Regions from separate parts of the Streptomyces sp. CNT360 genome, predicted to be linked through region 1. Evidence: riboswitches for the same ligand, from Rfam matches in the RefSeq annotation. Region 1 holds a riboswitch; the other holds the start of a gene.

Region 1 (7,556 bases):
AGCGACAACAAGGTCAGGGCCTTCACCAGGTGTGAGCACGGCGTCGCCGACTCGCTCGCGTTCGAGTTGATCTTCCAGACGGACAATCCGGAGGACCTGCAGGACCGCCGTAAGGCGGGTGTGCGCTTCATCAAGGAGTTCGTGCCCGGCGAGAAGAAGAAGGAGGGCTGCACCGCGAAGTGAGCGGTGCGGCCCTCCGGGGTGGGGGGAGTGGGTCAGGCGCTGAGGCGGAAGTGGGTGCCCAGGTCGCGCAGGACAGCGATGTTCAGCGCGAAGGCGCGCCTGCACTCGTCGACGATGCGCTGCTTCTCCAACTCGTCGCAGGGCAGCGCGTCCAGCAGTGCGCGGTATGCACGCTTGAAGGCGGCCGGGTTGGAGATGGCGTCGAAGACGTAGAAGCGGACGCCGTCGCCCTTGCGGGCGAAGCCCCACCTCTTCTCCGCGGTGTCGCGGATGACCTGCCCGCCGGAGAGGTCACCGAGGTAGCGGGTGTAGTGGTGGGCGACGTAGCCGCCGGGCCACGCGTGGGCGACCTGCGCGATGCGGTCGGCGTAGGCGGCGGTGGTCGGCAGCGGGGTCACCGTCTCGCGCCAGTCGGGGTCGGCGGCGTGCAGATGGGAGAGGTCGGCTTCCAGCGCGGGCATCCGCAGGAGTCCGCCGTGGAGGAAGGGGCCGGCCACCGGGTCGTCGGCGAGGGCGTCGGCGGCGTCCTCCAGCGCGCGGTAGACGAACCAGAGCTGCTCGGTGTACCGGGTGTAGGCCGCCACGCCGAGCCGCCCGTCGAGCATCTCGCTCATGAAGGCGGAGTTGGCCTCGGCGTGCTGGGCCTGGGTGGCGGTGCGCAGGCGTGCGGAGAAGGCCGTCGGGGACGGGGCGGGCGAGGCGGCGAAGGGCACGGCTGGCTCCCGGGTGGACGACGGTGGCGTACAGGTCCGACAGGGAGTGATCCTGCTACTTAGGCTTACCTAAGTCAAGCAGTTGCCGACGCCCTGTCGGAAAACCCGTACCCCGCCGAGGCCCTACGGAAGCGTCAGGATCTCCACTCCGGTTTCCGTCACGACCAGGGTGTGCTCGAACTGCGCGGTGCGTTTGCGGTCCTTGGTGACGACCGTCCAGCCGTCCTCCCACATGTCCCACTCGTGGGTGCCCAGCGTCAGCATCGGCTCGATGGTGAAGGTCATGCCCGGGCGCATGACCGTCGTCGCGCGGGGGTCGTCGTAGTGCGGGACGATCAGCCCGGAGTGGAAGGAGGTGTTGATGCCGTGACCGGTGAAGTCGCGGACGACGCCGTAGCCGAACCGCTTGGCGTACGACTCGATGACGCGGCCGATGACGTTGAGCTGCCGGCCCGGCTTGACGGCCTTGATGGCGCGGCTCAGCGACTCACGGGTGCGCTCCACCAGCAGCCGCGACTCCTCGTCCACCTCCCCGCACAGGTAGGTGGCGTTGTTGTCGCCGTGGACGCCGCCGATGTACGCCGTGACGTCCAGGTTCACGATGTCGCCGTCGCGCAGCACGGTGGAGTCGGGGATGCCGTGGCAGATCACCTCGTTGACGGAGGTGCACAGCGACTTGGGGAAGGAACGGTAGCCCAGCGTGGAGGGGTAGGCACCGTGGTCGGTCATGTACTGGTGCGCCACCTCGTCCAGCTTGTCGGTGGTGACGCCGGGGGCGATGTGCCGGGCGGCCTCCTCCATGGCGCGGGCGGCGATCCGGCCGGCGACGCGCATCTTCTCCAGCGTCTCGGCGTCCTGCACCTCGGGCCCCTCGTAGGGGGTGGGCGCGGGCTTGCCGACGTACTCGGGGCGGGGGATCGACGCGGGCACGCTGCGGGGCGGAGAGAGGGTGCCGGGTTCGAGGAGTGACTGGCCAGACATGTCCGCGAGTCTAATCGGGCCTGTCCACCCGGTCGGGGCCCTCTCGTGCGCGAGGATGGAGTCATGGCTCTGTTCAAGAGGAAGACGGTCGGCAGGCCCGGCGAGTGGTTCTTCAACGTGGAGACCGGCACGGTCGAGGAGGGTCCCCAGTCGCCGGGCAAGAACCGGATGGGTCCCTACGCCAGCCGTGCGGAGGCCGAGCAGGCGCTGGAGCGGGCGCGGGAGCGCACCTCGGAGTGGGAGAGCGACCCGCGCTGGCGTGACCGGGGCCCGGACGCGGGCGCCGGTCCGGGCGGCGGCTGATCCCCGGGCTCCGGGCCTCAGCCGCCGCCCGGGGTGCCGGGCGACGGCTGATCCCCGGGATGCGGACCGTCGGGCACCTCATGCCGTGTCCGGTCCGAGCACCGGCGTCTCCCCTTCCCGGGCAACCTTTTCCTCCGGGGCCGTCCCCCGTTCCTCCGGATCGGTCTCCAAGGGTGCCTCCCGGGCCGTCCGTACGGCGCGGGCGTGGGCGCTGGTGCGGGCGTCGTAGGCCAGCAGCTTCGGCAGCGCGGCGGCGAGCAGCGCCACGCCGGCCACGCAGGCCAGCCCGCCCGACCACACCGAGGTCCGTACGGAGGTGAGGGAGGCCACGGCGCCCGAGCGGACCTGGCCCAGTTGCGGCCCGGCGGAGAAGGAGAGCAGTTCGATCTTGGCGAGCCTGCCGCGCAGCTCGTCGGGAACGCTCTGGTTCCACATGGTGGTGCGGAAGAGTCCGCTGACCATGTCGAAGGCGCCGGAGAGCGTCAGGAACAGCAGCACCAGCCACACGTTCCGCACCAGTCCCGCCACTGTCATGGCGGCGCCCCAGCCCGCTGCGGCCAGCGCCACCGCGAGCCCGTGCCGGTGGACCCGTGCCGCCCATCTGCTGGTCGCGCCGACCAGCAGCGAGCCGAACGGCAGCGCCGCGTACATCAACCCGAGCGCCCATGCGGCGTCCAACTGGTCGGCCAGGAAGGGGAAGAGCGCGAGGGGGAAGGCGAACAGCATCGCGACGACATCCACCAGGTAGGTCCCCAGCAGTTCCTTGCGGCTCCACGCGTAGCGGGCGCCCTCCCCGATGCCGCGCAGCGAGGGTGCGACGGCGTCGTGCCCGGGCGGCGCGGGCGCCAGCCGGAGTCCCAGCACGAACGAGAGGGCGAAGGTGGCCAGGTCGAGCGCGTACGCCGGTTGCAGGCCCGCGGTGGCGATCAGGAGGCCGGCGAGCGCGGGCCCGGCCACCCCGCCGAGCTGCCGGCGCAGCGAGTTGAGCGCGGCGGCGGCGCTCAACTGGGAGTGGGCGACGATCCGCGGTACGAGCGCGTCCAGGGCAGGCCGCTGGAGGCCGGTCAGCGCGCTGGACAGCGCGGCCGCCGCGTACAGCGGCCACACCATCGGATGCGGCAGCAGGCTGTTGGGCAGCAGGCCGAGGGTGACCAGTCCGAGCGCCGCCTCACTGGTGAGGATCAGCGTGCGCTTGTCGAGGGCGTCGGCGAGCGCGCCGCCGTACAGTCCGAACACGAGCAGCGGCACCAGCTCGACCGCGCCCAGCGCACCCACCGCCGGCGCGGAGTCCGTCAGCTCCTTGAGCTGGAGCGGCAGGGCGACGAACGTGAGGAAGCTGCCGAAGCTCGTGACGAGGCCCGCTGTCCACAGTGTGCGGAAGTCTCGTGACGAGCGCCACGGGGTCAGGTCCGGAAGCACGGGGCGGCATCCTTCTCGCCGCGGCCCGGGGCGGCAACTGCTTTTCGCCGAGTTGCGAGGCCGGTCGGCTCGTCAACTCATCGCCCAACTTGTCGTGTCAAGAGGCGTGATGGTTCGGTATGGGTGATTTGGGCCGGTTTCTGGGACCTTCGTGGCCGGAATCACACGGGCCCCTCGCGCCGCACGCCGTCATCCGTGGAAAGAGCGCCAAATCCCCGGCGGCCAGGGCCCCTTCGGGAAAAAGTCCCGGCGCGGCGATTTCACGCTGAGAAAATGATCCACAGCGCAGCGTCGAAGAATTCGTTGATCAAATACTAGGCTTTTTAGTAATTCCCCTTCCTCGCCTTGTCCCGAACGAATTCGCTGTGTTTCCGTGTCCTCGCTTCCGACACCCACGGCCGTCGGGAGATCCACTACCGGGACGCCGAATCCTGCCGCCCGGGCCAGTGGAATGCAGACCAGACACCGACCATTCGGCAGGAGCGGGGGACCCAGGTAAGTGCCGTGCCGCACATCGCGGTCCGGCTCGGGGTGAAGCCGTATCACCACGCCGTTCAGCGCGGGGATATGGCCGGGCAACTCCAGCCCGAACCCGACAGCTCACCTCGTAGGCGTCAGGAGAGGATTCCCCCATGTTCCGTGACCTTCAGGGCCGCGCGCGTAATCCGTTCAATTCCCGTCGCCTTTCCCGTATTTCTCTGGTGATCGCAGCCGGCGGTGCCGGAATCGCCGCTCCGCTGCTCACCGCGGGCAGCGCGCACGCTGCCCCGGCCCCCGCCGCGGCGCACGCGAAGGCGCCTGCCGCTGTCCACCAGGAGAAGCAGGAGAAGAGCGAGCGGAAGGCCGACGACTCGAAGTCGTACACCGTCGAGAGCGGCGACACCCTGTACCGCATCGCCACCGACCACGATGTCGACGGCGGCTGGAAGGCCGTCTACCACGCCAACCGGAAGGCCGTCGGCGGCGACGCGAACCTGATCCTGCCGGGTCAGAAGCTGACCCTGCCCTCCGGCTCCGCCGAGGCGCCCGAGGGCGCCAAGGAGGACCAGGGGAACCAGGGGGGCCAGGGCGAGAAGCCGCAGGAAGCCGGCCAGACCTCCGTCGAGCGCTCCGGTGGAGTGCAGACCACCCAGTCGGACAACCTGGACGGCTGGATCAACGAGGCGCTGGGTGTGATGAAGGAGCACGGCATCCCCGGCAGCTACGAGGGCATCCACCGCAACATCATGCGGGAGTCCGGTGGTGACCCGGACATCTCCAACGACTGGGACGTCAACGCCCAGAACGGCACGCCCTCGATCGGTCTGCTCCAGGTCATCCAGCCGACCTTCGACTCCTTCCACGTCGCGGGTACCGCGAACGACCTGCGCGACCCGGTCGCCAACATCGTGGCCGCCTGCAACTACGCGGCCGACCAGTACGGCTCCATCGACAACGTCAACGGCCCGTACTGATCCTTGAAGCCCCGGCTGCCCGCCACCTTCCCCCCGGGGGTGGCGGGCAGCCGGCGTGTGCGGGGCCCGGCGCTCATTCCTCGGCGCCCACCGCCTCGGCCGCCGGCGGATCGAACCGCACCTGTATCCGCCGTCCCTCCCCGGCCTCCGGCCCCCAGTCGAGCGTGACGACGTCCTCCGCGACCCGGACCTCGGGGGCCGGGGCACGGGATGCGCCGTCGCCCAGCGAGGCGAGGGCCACGCACAGCTGAGCGTCACCCCCGTGCACCTCGCCCACCTTGCCCGCCTTGCCCACCTGACCCACCTGGCCCACCAGCGCCGGCACCCGCACCCAGCGCGTGCACGCCGTGCCGTACGGGGCCCGCAGCGGCTCCACCTTTGTGAGGGCGTGCGCCGGTTCCAGCACCGAGCCCGTCGCCTCGTCGGCCGCCCAGCCCGTCAGCCGCACCGTCGTACCGGGCGGGGCGCCCAGCACCCGGTGCACCCGCACCTCCCAGGCGCCGCGTACCACGGTGACGCTCTCCACCCGCAGTCCGGGCGGGCGCGGTACGCCCGCGGGGAAGACGGGGCTGTGCCAGGAGGCCGCCCAGCCCCAGCCGCCGTCGGGCGCCGATCCGGCACCGAGCGGGTGGATGCGCCGTCGGGTGCTCCACGCTCCCGGCCGGGAGGGCAGCCGCAGAGCCAGGTGGTTGTCGGGCGGGTTGCCGCGAGCGGTCGGCCCGGTACGGGTGGAGTACGCGAACCGCGCGTACAGCGGGTCCTCGTCCTCGTGCGCCTCGCCCTGGTGCGCGTGGACGCCGTCGCTGCCGTGGTTGTGCAGCCGCACGAGCCCGTCTTTACCGGTCGTCTGCAGGAGGAAGCCCGGTGCGGCCACCGCCAGGGCGCGGTCGGGGCCCTCGCTCGGTGCGGCCTCCTCCGGTGCGGTCCACAGCGGATCGCCGGGCGGTACGAGCAGCGCGAGGAGACCTTTCGACGCCCAGTACGGGGAGGCCGGTCCCGAGTAGCGCTGGACCGTGGGCTCGTGCGGGCCGTACCAGCCGCGGGTGAGCAGGCCGTCCGCATCGAGCGCGCCCCGGTCCAGGAAGTGGCGCAGCGTGCCGCTCAGCAGGCGGCGGGAGACCCCGGGGGACAGCGGCGTGTGCCCGGTCAGTGCGCCGAGACCGACGGCGGCACCCGCGGCGAAGCGGTACGTCAGGGAGCGGCCGAAGTGGAGCGGGGCTCCGTCGCCGCCGAACGACAGCGCGAAGCTCGAAAGATGTGCGTGCAGCCGCGGCCCGTACCGCGCCGTCAGTGCGGTGTCCTGGGCGAGCCGGGCGTGCAGCAGCGGGTAGAGGTGCAGGGCCCAGCCGTTGTAGTGGTCGAAGGCGCGCCCGTCCCCGTCCGCGTACCAGCCCTCGCCCCGCCACCAGCTCTCCAGCAGCCTCAGCCCGCGCTCGATCGCCGCCGCCGTCTCCGCGTCACCGCGCCCGGCGGCCTGGAGGAACCCGGCCACCGAGAGCGGGAAGAGGTACCAGTTGTTGGGCGCCGGGGTGTGCCGCAGGGCGCCGCGCAGCCAGGCCTCGGCCCGGTCCTGGTCCGCAGGCGCCAGCAGGTCCCACAGCCACGGCTTGGTCAGCCGCAGCGCCAGCGCCACCGAGGCCGCCTCCACCATCGGCTGCCCGGCGACCGTGTGGTCCAGGATCTGCGGCCACGACTCGGCGTCGTCGCGGCCCGGGGTACGGGTGCCGGCCCGCAGCCCGTCCGCGTACCGCTCCATCAGGTGCTCCGGGTCCGCGCCCTCGGCGCCCGCGACACGGAACGCGGCGGCCAGGAACGTGCGGGCGTACCCCTCCAGACCGTCCGAGCGCGGTCCGGAGACCGAGGGCCGCCCCGGCAGGTCCAGCAGCGCGCCCCGCGGGGTGGCCCACCGCCAGGCGGCCCGCAGCAGAAGGTCGGCCACCGCTTCCCAGTGGGTGCGGGTGTACCCGGTGTACGGGCTCAGCGTGCGGTCCTCCGCGGGCAACCGCAGCAACTCCGCCCCGTGCGGCCCCGTCACGCCAGCAGCTCCTTCCGCTCGGGCGGTACCGCGTGCGCGAAGCCCTCGCCCGCCGCCCAGCGGTGCACCTCGGAGACGGTCAGCTCGGCCAGCCGGTCCAGCTCGTTGCCCTGCGAGCCCGCCAGGTGCGGGGTGAGCAGCACGTTGTCGCAGTCCCACAGCGGATGGCCGGCGGGCAGCACCTCGGGCTCGGTGACGTCCAGCACCGCACCGAGGCGCCCCGCCAGCGCCTCGTCGGTCAGGGCCTGCTGATCGACGACCGCGCCCCGCGCCGTGTTGACGAGGGTGGCTCCGTCCCGCAGCAGGCCCAGCAGTTCGCGGCTCACCAGGCCCCGGGTCTCCGGCAGCAGGGGCGTGTGCACGCTCACCACGTCGGACGCGGCGAACAGCTCGGGCAGCTCCGTCCAGGCCGCGCCCAGCGCGGCGGCCTCCGCCTCGGTGACGTACGGGTCGTGCAGCAGCACCCGC
Region 2 (7,556 bases), on a different contig from region 1:
CCCCGGGCACCGGCGGCTGAGCGGCCCCTGACGGGCGGCCGGGAACCCGGCGCCGCCCCACCCCCGCTCCGCGGAGGCACGCCTTGCTGACCACAGCGCGTGCTCCCCGGGCCAGGAGCGAGAGGAGGGAGCGGCGGGTTCCCGGGCCCGATCGGCGGCGTCCGGCTCCGCGGGAGGGTGCCGGACGCCGCCTCCTGCGCGCCCGCGCTCCGCGCCGTCCTCGCGCGCGCTCCTGCCGCCGCCACCCGGACCGACCACCCCCGGGTGCCCGGCGGCGCGGAACGGGTCAGATTGAAAGCGTGCGCAAGAGCTGGGAGGACGTGGCCGGGACGGAGCCGGCCGACGGGTACGAGGACAGCGTGGGGCGGCTGCGGAGCCTGGCCAGGGCGCTCCCCGGCGCGCTGCTCGTCCTCGGCCTGGTCCTGGAACTGGCGACCCCGCCGAACGTCACCGTCTCCGCCCCGTTCGCGGCCGCACCGCTGGCCGCCGCCGCCCTGCTGTCGCTCCGCGGGACCGTCGCCACCGGTATCGCCTCCTTCGGCGCCGTCGTGCTGATCACCTGGCTGCACGACGCGACCGGCCCCGACATCGAACCGCAGGCCCGCTCCGTCACCATCGGCACCGTCGCCGTGCTCGCCGTCGGCGTCAACTACGTGCTGCGGCGCAGCGACGAACAGCTGGCCTCGGCGCGGGTCGTCGCCGAGGCGGTGCAGCTCGCGGTCCTTCCCACCCCGCCCACCCGGGTGGCCGACTTCGCCATCGCGACCCGGTACCGCGCGGCACAGGCCGGCACCCGCGTCGGCGGGGACTTCTACGCCGTGGAGGAGACCCCGTACGGCGTACGGCTGCTCATCGGTGACGTACGCGGCAAAGGTCTCGGCGCCGTCGAGGCCGTCGTCATCGTGGTGGGCGCCTTCCGTGAGGCCGCGGAGCAGGAGGAGAGCCTCTCCGGCGTCGCCGGGCGCCTCGACCGGGCCCTCCAGCGCGAGGGCCGCCGCCAACTCGGTACAGCACGCTTCGAGGGCTTCACGACAGCGGTGCTGGCCGAGATCCCCCTGCGTCAGGACCACTGCGTGGTGCGGATCGTCAACCGCGGCCACCCCGGCCCCGTCCTGCTCCACCGGGGCCGCACGACCCTCCTGGAGCCGACCGAACCGGCGCTCCCGCTCGGCATGACGGAGCTGGGGGTGTGGCCCGACGAGACCGACGAGGTGCCCTTCCCACCCGGCGCACAGCTCCTCCTGTACACCGACGGGCTCTCCGAGGCCCGCAACGCCGACAGGGTCTTCTACGACCCGGCCGCACGCCTGTCCCGCAGCTACTTCGCACACCCCGAGGAGCTGTTGGAGACGGTCCTCATCGACGTCGCCGACCACACCGGGGGCGAGCAGGTCGACGACATGGCGCTGCTGGCCGTCGCCCACGAGTCCGTCCGGCCACCGTCGCTGCCCCGACGTCCTTGACTCCGGGGCAGGGCAATTGTGCGGAACGGCTTGGAAACACGGGTGCTGTTCTATTACCGTCCGATAACACAGCACGATGGGCACGGTCGTCACTGCCGCCACGGAAGGCGGCACCGTGCACCGTCGCCGAATCCCGCATACGGAGCACCAGCCGAGACCACCGACTCACTGGCCCAGCACCGTGGGAACCGGGGAACCACCCCTTCTCGTCAGCATGACGGGGAGGACGGGGTGAATCGGGCGCCCCCGCACGAGGGTGCCCGTAGGAGACCTTCCTGCTCCGAACCCGTCAGCTAACCCGGTAGGCGAGAAGGAAGGAAAGGAGAGCGCCCCGCCGTGGCGTCCAGGTCCCAGGGCACTGCCCCCGAGGTCGTCGGGTACGACCCGCAGTTCCCCAGCGTCGGCTCCCCGCAGTACCCCGGTGTCGGTTCCCCGCACCCCGGCGCCGGCGCCCCCGCTCCAGCTCCGGCCCCCTCGCACACGCCCGCCGCCCCGGCGCGTGCGGTGGCCCCCGTGAACGCGGCGACGGTCCGTACGGACGTGCCGCCCCGCATCCCCGGGGGCGAGCCGGCCCATGAGGGAGCGCCCTGGGAGGAGTGGAACCCCTCCGAGGACGAGGCCACCCGCCCGCTGCGGGGCAAGCACCGGGTCGCCCGGCAGCGGACCGGCGGCGTGGCGCGCGGCGGTGCCGTACTGGGCGTCGGCATGATCGCCGCCGTCGGCGCGGGCGGCATGGCGACGGCACACGACAAGGATCCCGGCGCCGTCTCCGTCCCGGACCTGGACTCCGCCACCGACACCGCCCGCGGCCTGGCCGACCAGCTTTCGGACCTTCCCGACCTCGACGCCGAGGACCTCCCCGGCGTCGGCGGCTTCTTCGCCGACGGCTCCGACAGCTCCGACACCGCCGACGGCTCCGACTCGGTGGACGGCACATCCGCAACCGACGCCTCCCCGGCCGCCGACGGATCGGCCGACGCGGGGGAGGCGTTGCGGGCCCGCATCCTCGCGCAGGCCGACCGGCACCGCTCCGCGGCGGACGCGCAGGCCCGCGAGGAGGCGGCCCGCGAGGCCGCGAGCAGCGCAGCCGCGCAGGCCGCGAAGCGGGCGGCGGCCGAGGAAAGGGCCCGGGCCGAGGCGCACGCCGAACGCCAGCGCGAGGCCGCCGAGGCCGCGGAGGCGGAGAAGCGCAAGGCGGCCGAACGCCGCGCCGAGCGCGCCCGCGGCTACACGGCACCGCTCGCCTCGTACCAGCTCAGCGCGGGCTTCGGCCAGTCCGGCGGCCGGTGGCAGAGCGACCACACCGGCCAGGACTTCGCCGCCCCCAACGGCACCCCCGTCAAGGCGATCCACACCGGCACCGTCCAGCAGGCCGGCTGGGCCGGCTCCTACGGCTACCGCGTCGTGCTGAAGCTGGACGACGGTACGCAACTGTGGTTCTGCCACCTGTCGTCCATGACCAAGTCCGCGGGCGACAAGGTGAGCACCGGCGACGTCATCGGCCGCGTCGGCTCCACCGGCAACTCCACGGGCCCGCACCTGCACGTCGAGGTCCGCCCCGACGGCAGCACCCCCGTCGACCCGCTGCCGTGGCTCCGCGACAAGGGCGTACACGTCTGAACCGACGTCACCGGCTTCCCACGTGCCCTCGTCGGAGGCGCCCACCGACGAGGCCGGTATCCCGACGGGGGCGCTCCCGCCCCGACGGGACCGGCACCCCCGAGGGGTTCGGCACCTGCGATGGGGCTGGTGCCTCCCGAGGGGCTCGGCATCTCCGACGGGGTTGGTACCTCCGACGAGGCCGGTACCCCCGGCGGGGTCGGCACTCCTCAACCGGGTGGGTGCTCCCGGGGAGCTCGGCACCTCCGCCGGGGTCGGCACCCTCCACCGGATCGGTACCCCCGACGGGCTCGGCACCCGAATCGGGTCGGCACTCCTGACGGGCCGCTCCGACGGGCGGCGTACCGCCGACCACACCGCCGGCAGGGCGGCAGACCGTCGGCGGAGTGGTCCACTGGAAGCAGGCCGCTCTCGATGGGAGCCGCTGCTGGCTGCTGCCGCCGAAGTGACTCACCGTCGACGGGACGGCTCACTGCCCTGCCGTCGAAGCGGAGCTCTTCCCGGGTCGGACACGCGCCGACGTCGCAGCACGCAGATGAACGCCGGTAAGAAGACCGGTCAGCTCTCCGTCTCGCCGCTCGCGCTCGGCGGGAATGTAGTCGGCTGGACCGCCGAGAAGGACACGTCGTTCGCGTGCTGGACGCCTGCACCGACGGCGGTGGCACCACATCGACACGGCGGACGCGTGCTCGGCCTGGGTGGAGGGCAACTCGGGCGGCGAGTCCGAGAGGGTGATCGGCCAGTGGCTGTCCGCGCGGGGCCCCGCCGTCCGGGACAAGGTCGTCGTCGCCACGAAGGTCGCCCGCCACCCGGAACGCATGGGGCTGGCCGCAGAGAACATCGAAGCGGCATGCAAGGATTCGCTGCCCCGTCTGTAGACCGACCACATCGACCTCTATTACACCCACTTCGTCGACGAGTCGGTCGAGGTCTCCAAGATCATCGGGGCGCTGGACGACCTGATGAAGGCCGGCAGGGTCCGTGAGGTCGCCGCCTCGAACATCCCCCTCCGAGCGGCTGTCCGCCTCCCTCGCGTTCAGCGACCGCGAGGGAGGCGCCCGCTATGTCGCCCCAGTCCCACTACAACCTGGTCTTCCGCGACACCTGCGAGGGAGAGCTGGAGGACCTGGCACGGCGTGCATCCCTTGCCGTAGTGCCCTACTACGCGCTGACCTCCGGGTTCCTAACCAGCAAATACCAGCCGGGGCCCCCGCAAGCGCCCGGTCCGGCAGGGCCGCCCAACTGCCGGCCACCGAACGTGGCCGGCGCGTCCTGGCGGCCCTCTCCACGGTCGCCGGCGCCCACCAGGTCTCCGAGGCCACCGTCGCCCTCGCCTGGCTGGAGGCTCGCCCCGCCATCACCTCGCCATCGCCGGCGCCCGCACTCCCGACCGCCTCCCTGCCCTCATGGCCACGGCCGACCTCCATCTCACCACCGACGAACTCCGCCTCCAGACAGACGCCTCAGCCTGACTCGTAGGCACCTTCTTCGTGCCCTCCCGGACGGACCCGCCGCTCCTCGGCCTGGTCCGGCTGCAGCCTTCGGATCGCCGGTGACCAGGGGATCCCGCCAGGCCCGGGGGAGGGCCTCCACGGATGTCGAGACATCCGATCGAACCGCCGACGACCTCCGTGAAGTGCACGTCTTCGACTGCCCGGGCATCGTGGGTGAGCATGGCCGGAAAGCTGGCCATGCCTTCACCGATCGTGGCGGGAGGTGCCGTCAGGGTGATGCGCCGGGCGGGATAATCTGAGCAAAAGAGGACCAGACGGTGGAGGGGGCAGGTGGCTCGGTGAGTGACGAACTGGAGGAGCAGTACGAGGTCTTCAGGGATCTCCTGGATTCCAACACGCCCTCGGGGGCGGTCAAGAAGCTCGAGATCCTGGGGCTGAGCGACGACAGGATCGAAGCGCTTCGTGAACTGCATGAGCAGCGGACGCTGCGCGTCAAGGAGCTGGAGGAGCCCCGTGCGGTTGTCCAGGGGAACCGGTACACCTGGTACACCGGCCCGCGCGACGGAGACGAGGCCTGGCCGGCACTCAAGCGGCTCCAGGAAGAGGGATGGCCGTCGAAGGCCGTCGACGATCTCGACGACGCCTCGACGCGCATCGTCTCCCTGCTCAGTCACCCGAAGGAACGCGAATTCTCCACGCGTGGTCTGGTCGTCGGGCACGTTCAGTCGGGCAAGACGACCAACTTCACCTCCGTCATGGCCAAGGCCGCCGATCGGGGCTACAAGCTCTTCATCGTGCTCTCGGGCGTCCACAACGGGCTGCGACGCCAGACCCAGGCCCGCCTCGCTCGACAGCTTGTGCAGCCGAACCCGACCCACTGGTCGCAGTTGACGGGTTTGGACAGCGATTTCGTCCCCGTCGCGAACGCCAAGTCCTTCTTCGGCGGGAGCAATCGGACGCGAGTGCTGTGCGTGATGAAGAAGAATGCCTCAGTGCTTCGGAAGTTCGCCCAGTGGTTGGAGACGGCTTCCGACCACCTCAGGGATGCACCTGCCTTGATCATCGACGACGAGGCGGACCAGGCCACGGTCAACTCTCCGACGATCAATCCCCTGATCCGCCGGATCCTCGATGCTCTGCCGAAGTCCGCGTACGTGGGATACACCGCCACGCCCTTCGCCAACGTCCTCATCGACCCGGCGGCGGACGATCTGTACCCCAAGGATTTCGTCGTCAGCCTGCCCAAGCCCGAGGGGCACTTCGGAACGGAGGTCCTCTTCGGTCGGTATGCGCTGGACGGGGAGGATCCGGCGGATCTCGACGACGGTTACGACATGATTCGTACCGTGCCGGACGCAGACGTACCCGATGTCCGCCCCGCCTCCCGCGCAGATGTCGACGGATTCACACCGGTGATCACGGAGACACTGGAGCAGGCTGTCCGTTGGTTCTGGTTGACAACCGCCGCTCGCCGTGTACGGGGTGGCGGCAACCCGCACTCGACGATGCTGATCCACACCAGTGTGAAGACACAGGTCCACAACAGCTTCCGTCGTCCGCTGGAGGCTTACCGCGACAGCATGCGCGGTCGTCTCGACACACCCGCTGTCGTCGAGGAGTTGCGCAGGCTCTGGGATCGCGAGACCGCGCGTGTGAGCGCTGGTGAGTTCGGCGCGACGCGGGTGTCCTTCGACGCGTTGCTTCCGCATCTGCCCGGCGTGCTCGACGAGTGTCGGATCATCATGGACAACTCCACCAGCGACGATCGCCTCGACTACGAGAACGGAGCCGTGGTCGCCATCGCCGTGGGGGGCAACACGTTGTCCCGGGGGCTGACGCTGGAGGGCCTGGCGGTCAGCTACTTCGTCCGTGCCGCCTCCGCCTACGACACCCTGCTCCAGATGGGTCGATGGTTCGGTTTCCGACACGGTTACGAGGACCTCCCCCGCATCTGGATGACAGACGAACTGCGTGGTTGGTTCCGGCACGTGGCCACGGTCGAGGCCGAGATGCGACGCGACATCGACGTCTACATGCACGAGGACGAGACACCTCTCACGTTCGCCGTCCGGCTGCGCACGCATCCCAGCCTGCGAGTGACGGCAGCGGCGAAGATGGGCTCCGCCGTGACTGCACACGCCTCGTACGGCGGTCGGCGGGTGCAGACCCATTACTTCCGGACGAACGCCCAGTGGCTCCTCGACAACCAGCAGGCGGCCGGCAAACTCGTGGCGAACGCTGTGGCCGCTACCGTCAAGGTGGAGGCACGTCCCGAGCGAGGCCGCCATGTACTCCGCGATGTTCCGCACGATCTCGTACTGGACTTCCTGAACGAGTACCGGTTCCATCCGAAGTCCCACGAGGGCGACGCGGGGCTCATCTCCGAGTACATCCGCCGCAGGGTCGCGGCGCGGAGTCTGCGGCGGTGGAACGTCGCCGTGATCGGCACACCGGTGACGGGCACACGGCACGACTACACCTTCACGCCGGACGTCACGGTCGGCCTGGCGACACGTGCCCGACTCAAGGGGCCACAGGAACCGGATTTCGCCGACATCAAAACACTGATGTCCCGCCAGGACGCGGCCGTCGATCTCCTGGAAGGTGGCAAGGGCATGACCGAGAACCAGATCATGGCGAAACGTCGCAGGCAGCTGCCGGACACCGGCCTGATCACTCTGTACCCGATCGACAAGGACTCGACCGCACCCGAGCACCGCAAGGAACGACGTGAGCCGCTGGCGGCCGAGGAACACGTGATAGGCGTCGGCATCGTGTTCCCGCTGCCGAGCGACCGGGACAGCCAGGTGGGTTGGGACAGCCGGTACGTCTCCGCCGACCTGTCCGGTGTCCAACTGGAGGAGGACGACCTGAGCCTCGTGGATTCCGAGGTCGTTGCGTGAAGCGGGGAATGCGGGACGAGGTCGAACACTGCTGGAAGGAGTTGGCGGGCCGGCCGGCGTCATCGGCGCGGAGACTGCGGACGACGCCTCTTCCTGTCCCCACTCACCGCGGACCG

What was found. A riboswitch is a leader RNA that binds a small molecule or an ion and turns the genes downstream of it on or off. The one in region 1 is predicted to bind cyclic di-AMP.
Region 2: linked by a shared signal. The riboswitch ahead of H297_RS0132490 (M23 family metallopeptidase) and the one ahead of H297_RS0110010 (LysM peptidoglycan-binding domain-containing protein) in region 1 are both predicted to bind cyclic di-AMP.

The regions. Positions count from the first base shown of each region.
Region 1 is NZ_AUKO01000003.1:604,926-612,481, reverse strand. It holds gene H297_RS0110035 (hypothetical protein) at 1-183, shown strand, start outside; gene H297_RS0110030 (biliverdin-producing heme oxygenase) at 216-896, opposite strand; gene map (type I methionyl aminopeptidase) at 1,020-1,877, opposite strand; gene H297_RS0110020 (hypothetical protein) at 1,941-2,180, shown strand; gene H297_RS35590 (MFS transporter) at 2,259-3,599, opposite strand; cyclic di-AMP (ydaO/yuaA leader) riboswitch at 4,053-4,227, shown strand; gene H297_RS0110010 (LysM peptidoglycan-binding domain-containing protein) at 4,232-5,053, shown strand; gene H297_RS0110005 (DUF2264 domain-containing protein) at 5,127-7,088, opposite strand; gene H297_RS0110000 (hydroxyacid dehydrogenase) at 7,085-7,556, opposite strand, start outside.
Region 2 is NZ_KE384247.1:137,907-145,462, forward strand. It holds gene H297_RS0132480 (DUF4232 domain-containing protein) at 1-20, shown strand, start outside; gene H297_RS39790 (PP2C family protein-serine/threonine phosphatase) at 300-1,463, shown strand; cyclic di-AMP (ydaO/yuaA leader) riboswitch at 1,624-1,785, shown strand; gene H297_RS0132490 (M23 family metallopeptidase) at 1,800-3,083, shown strand; partial or broken gene H297_RS39795 (aldo/keto reductase) at 3,619-4,555, shown strand; gene H297_RS0132505 (Z1 domain-containing protein) at 4,876-7,440, shown strand; gene H297_RS0132510 (PD-(D/E)XK motif protein) at 7,449-7,556, shown strand, end outside.